2 regions of the Marinithermus hydrothermalis DSM 14884 genome follow, and region 2 is predicted to be linked to the other one. Evidence: riboswitches for the same ligand, from Rfam matches in the RefSeq annotation. Region 2 holds a riboswitch; the other holds the start of a gene.
What was found. A riboswitch is a leader RNA that binds a small molecule or an ion and turns the genes downstream of it on or off. The one in region 2 is predicted to bind thiamine pyrophosphate.

Region 1 (2,192 bases), 750 kb from region 2:
CGGCCGGGAAAGGCGTAGCGGAAGGCGTACGCGAGCGGCACGGCGAGCAGCAGGACCAGGAGGCTCGAGCCAAGCCCGTACTCGAGGCTCCAGACGAGCCGCCCCCAGTAGTAGGGGTCCTGGAGGGCGGTTTGCAGGCCGTAGCCCGTGCCTAGATGCAGGACCCGCACCAGGGGCCACCCCAGCGCAAAGAGTAGGAACAGCGCGACGGGGAGGGCCAGAAGGTGCGGGGTCCAGCGGGGCATCGCGTCACGCTACCGTCGGGCGGCCTCGACCTCGTCCGGGCTCGCGCCGCGAAGCACCACCTGGGTCCACTCGCGGATCCAGCGCTCGCGGTTTTGCGCGATGACCTCGGGGTCCACCCGCGCGGGCTCGAGGGGCACGTCTGCCCAGCGGAAGAACTCGGGGAGCTCGGCGTCGCGCCGCACCGGGTAGACGAACATCTCGGTGGGGATGTTCTCCTGCACGGGTTTGGAGAGGAACCAGTCGATGAAGCGCTCCGCGGCCTCGCGGTTCTTGGTGCCTTTGAGGATCCCGATGAACTCCACCTGCAGGAAGCTGCTCTTGGGGAGGAGCAGGTTCCCGGTGGGGGGCGTGGTGTACCGGCCTTCGGAGAAGTAAACCTCGGCCGCGGGGCTCGTGGTGTAGCTCACCACGAGGGGGCGGTCCCCGCCGTAGGGGGTGAAGGCGCTGAAGTACGCCTCGCTCCAGCCTTGGGCTACCTTGACGCCGCCGTCGCGGAGGCCGGCCCAGAAATCCAGGTACCCGTCCTCCCCGAACGCGGCGACGGTCGCGATCAGGAACGCGAGGCCCGGGCTGGAGGTCGCGGGATTCTCCACCACGAGCCGAGAGGCGTACTCGGGGCGGGTCAGGTCCTCGAAGCGCTGGGGTAAGGGCAGCGCGTCGAACGCGGCCTTATCGTAGTTCAGCGCCACGTACCCGAAATCAGTAGGGATGGCGTGGAAGGTGGGGTCGAGGAGGAACTCGCTCTTGAGGTTCCGGATCTCCGGGGAGACGTACGGCTCGAGGATGCCCGCCTCCAAGGCGCGGGAGAGGAAGGTGTTGTCGAACCCGTAGATCACGTCGGCGATCGGGGCGCCCTTGGAGAGGATCGCTTTGTTGAGGGTCTCGCCCGCGTCGCCGCCCTCGATGAAGCGCACCTGAATCCCGGTTTCCTCCTGGAACTGCTGGATCAGGGCCTCGTCCAGGCTGAAGCTCGAGTGGGTGAGTACGGTGAGTTCGGTCGCAAAGGCCGTACCCAGGAAGAGCGTGAGTGCGAGCAGTAGGGTTCGCAGCATAATACCCCCTTTCCGTCACCGGAAGGGGAAGGCGCCGTCACCTTCCCTACGCCGGCATTACCCGGTTCAGGTTCCAAGGGTTAGGCCGGTCGGCCTTCTCAGCCCCCCTAGGGGAGCACCCCCGGTGACGCTACGAGTATACGCCACGCCCCCTACAGCGAAAAGAGCGCGCGGCTCCGTTACGGGCTGGGCACCACAAGCCGCGCCGCGCGCACCCAGAACCCTGGGAAGTCCGCCTCGAGCCGCGCCGCGAACCACCGGGCCTCCTCCGCGTCCCGGGCCAATCCGAAGACCGTCGAGCCCGAGCCGCTCATCAACACGCCCCGCAAGCCCCGCCGTACAAGCGCGGCCTTCAAGCGGGCCACCTCCGGGTAGCGCCGGAAGACGGGGGCCTCGAGGCTGTTGAAGTACGGGGGCGCCTCCCCAGCCAGAAGCGCCGCCCGCACCGCCGCGACCGGTAGGGCCTCCCCCCACTCCTCCGGCCGCAGGTGACGGTACGCCTCCGCCGCGGCCACCGGCACCCCGGGGTTCACGAGGACGAGGTGCGCCTCCAAGGGCTCGAGCCACACAAGCCGCTCCCCCACCCCGCGCCCCTCGGCGAGCCCGCCCCGGAGGAGGAAGGGCACGTCCGCGCCGAGCGCGCGCGCGATTGGCTCGAGGGCCACCCCCGCCGGGTACAGCGCCGCAAGGCCCCGGAGCACCGCCGCGGCGTCCGCCGAGCCGCCCCCAAGCCCCGCCGCGATCGGGAGGTGTTTTTCCAGCACGATCCGCACGCCGCCCGGGTGCCCGGCGGCCTCGAGGTAGGCCTGGGCCGCGCGGTAGGCGAGGTTCGCAGAGCCCGTGGGGAGGGACCGGCCGCGCACCTCGAGGCGGATGCCGTCGGGGCGGGGCTCG
Region 2 (2,192 bases):
GCCGTACGCCCGCCACGCCGTACACGCCCCACCCCCGCCCGCGGCGCTCCGCGAAGGCCAGCCCGCCCGCCGGGTGCGCGTACCCCCCCACGCGCCACGCACCCGTCCGCCACTCCGCCCCGAAGAGGGCGTGGGGAGCGCTCTCGAGGAGGAGGGCTTGGAGCGTCACGTCGTGCCGGGGGTAGTAGCGCAGCGCCGCGCCCCAGACCGCGGGGCGCGCGGAGAAGCGCGGCTCGGGGATAAACGGGGCCTTGCCTAGCTCCAGCCGGGCCTCGCCTAAGGGGAGGTTCACGAACCCTTCCTCCAGCCACGCCTCCAGCCCGAAGCGCACCCGGGCCACCGCGCGGTACGCCCCTTGGATGCCGCCGTGGACCCAGGTGTCCTCGAGGGCCACGCTGAGGCTCGGCACGCCCGGGGAGGCCGCGGTTTGGTCCCAGCGAAACACGACCTCCGCCTCGGGGCGAGCCCAGGCCAGCGAAAGGAGTACCCCTAAGGCGCACGCAAGCCGGCGCATCCCCCCTACTCTACCCGCCCCTTCCGGCCGGTCCACCGCTTCACGCGCGTAAGCCACGTACCCAAGGGCGAAGAGCGCGGCCCAATCCCCTAAGCGCTCCCGAGGAGAAGGCCCCCGGCCACACGGACTTGACCCCGAGCGCCAAGAGGGGGTAGCGTAAACCCTGACAGGCTAGGGGTGCTCCAATCGAGGGGCTGAGACCTGGGTGTTTCCCAGGAACCCTTGGAACCTGATCCGGGTAATACCGGCGGAGGGAAGCCATGCGCAAACGTTCATCACCCCTTTCACAACTCGTTCATTCATGGGAGCCCCGCCTCCCAGACCTTCCGCCGGTCTGGGAGGTGAGAACTTGTTGGGACGGCTGTACCTGGTAGCCACCCCCAGGCCGCACTGGGACGCCGCAGAGTTCACCGCGCGCGTCGAAGCCGCCCTGGCCGGCGGGGTGGAGGTCCTCCAGCTCCGGGTCAAGGACGCCGAAGCCCAAGCCTACCTCGGCCTCGCCCGGCGCATCCGCCCCCTCGCCCGGCGGTACGGGGTCCCCTTCTTCCTCAACGACCGGCCGGACCTCGCCGCCCTCGCCGAAGCCGACGGGGTGCATCTCGGTCAAGGGGACCTCACGCCCCACGAGGCCCGGCGCTTCTTCAGCGGGCGGATCGGGCGCAGCACCCACCGCCCTGAAGAGGCCCGAAACGCCCTCGAGGAAGGCGTGGACTACCTCTCCATCGGCCCCGTCTGGCCAACCCCCACCAAACCCGGCCGTCCGGCCGCGGGCCTCGAGTACGTCCGCTGGGCGGCCCGTCACCTGCCGGCCGATGCGGTCTGGTACGCGATCGGCGGGATCACCCTCGAGAACCTCCCTGAGGTCCTCGAGGCCGGCGCGCGGCGGGTCGCGGTGGTGCGCGCGATCCTGGACGCCCCGGACCCCGAGCGGGCCGCGGCGCGGTTTCGGGAGGTGCTGGATGGTGCGCGTGAACGGTAAGCCCGTGCCCGCCGCGGGCCAGACCCTAACGGAACTCCTCGAGGCGTTCGGCCTCGACCCTGAACAGGTCGCGGTCCTCGTGAACGGCGAGGTCTACCCGCGCGGGGAACTCCCCGACACCCCCCTCGCGGACGGGGACGAGGTCGAGATCGTCACGCTCATGCAAGGAGGATGACCCGTATGCCCGACCCCCTCGTCATCGCCGGCAAGCCCTTTAACAGCCGCTTGATGCTCGGCACCGGCAAGTTCAAGGACTTCGGCGTGATGCGCGAGGCCCTCGAGGCCAGCGGCGCCGAGATCGTGACCGTCGCGATCCGCCGCGTAGAACTCGGCGCGCCGGGGCACGTGGGGCTGCTGGAGGCCCTGGACCTCTCGCGCTACCACCTCCTCCCCAACACCGCGGGAGCCCGGACCGCCGAGGAAGCCGTGCGCATCGCCAAGCTCGCCCGCGCCCTCACCGGCACAAACTGGGTGAAGCTCGAGGTGATCCCGGACCCCACGTACCTCCTGCCGGACCCCCTCGAGACCTACCGCGCGGCCCAGGAGCTCCTGGAAGCGGGGTTCACCGTACTGCCCTACATCGGTCCCGACCCCGTCCTCGCCCAAAAACTCGCGGCCCTCGGTACCGCCACGGTCATGCCGCTCGGCGCGCCCATCGGTTCGGGCTGGGGGCTCAAGGGCCGGGCCTTCATCGAGATC

Region 1: linked by a shared signal. The riboswitch ahead of MARKY_RS01145 (thiamine ABC transporter substrate-binding protein) and the one ahead of thiE (thiamine phosphate synthase) in region 2 are both predicted to bind thiamine pyrophosphate.

The regions. Positions count from the first base shown of each region.
Region 1 is NC_015387.1:217,013-219,204, reverse strand. Features, by position in the region: gene MARKY_RS01150 (ABC transporter permease) at 1-245, opposite strand, end outside; gene MARKY_RS01145 (thiamine ABC transporter substrate-binding protein) at 255-1,298, opposite strand; TPP riboswitch at 1,324-1,431, opposite strand; gene MARKY_RS01140 (4-(cytidine 5'-diphospho)-2-C-methyl-D-erythritol kinase) at 1,478-2,192, opposite strand, start outside.
Region 2 is NC_015387.1:1,737,921-1,740,112, forward strand. Features, by position in the region: gene MARKY_RS08750 (hypothetical protein) at 1-514, opposite strand, end outside; TPP riboswitch at 678-787, shown strand; gene thiE (thiamine phosphate synthase) at 864-1,493, shown strand; gene thiS (sulfur carrier protein ThiS) at 1,474-1,668, shown strand; gene MARKY_RS08765 (thiazole synthase) at 1,674-2,192, shown strand, end outside.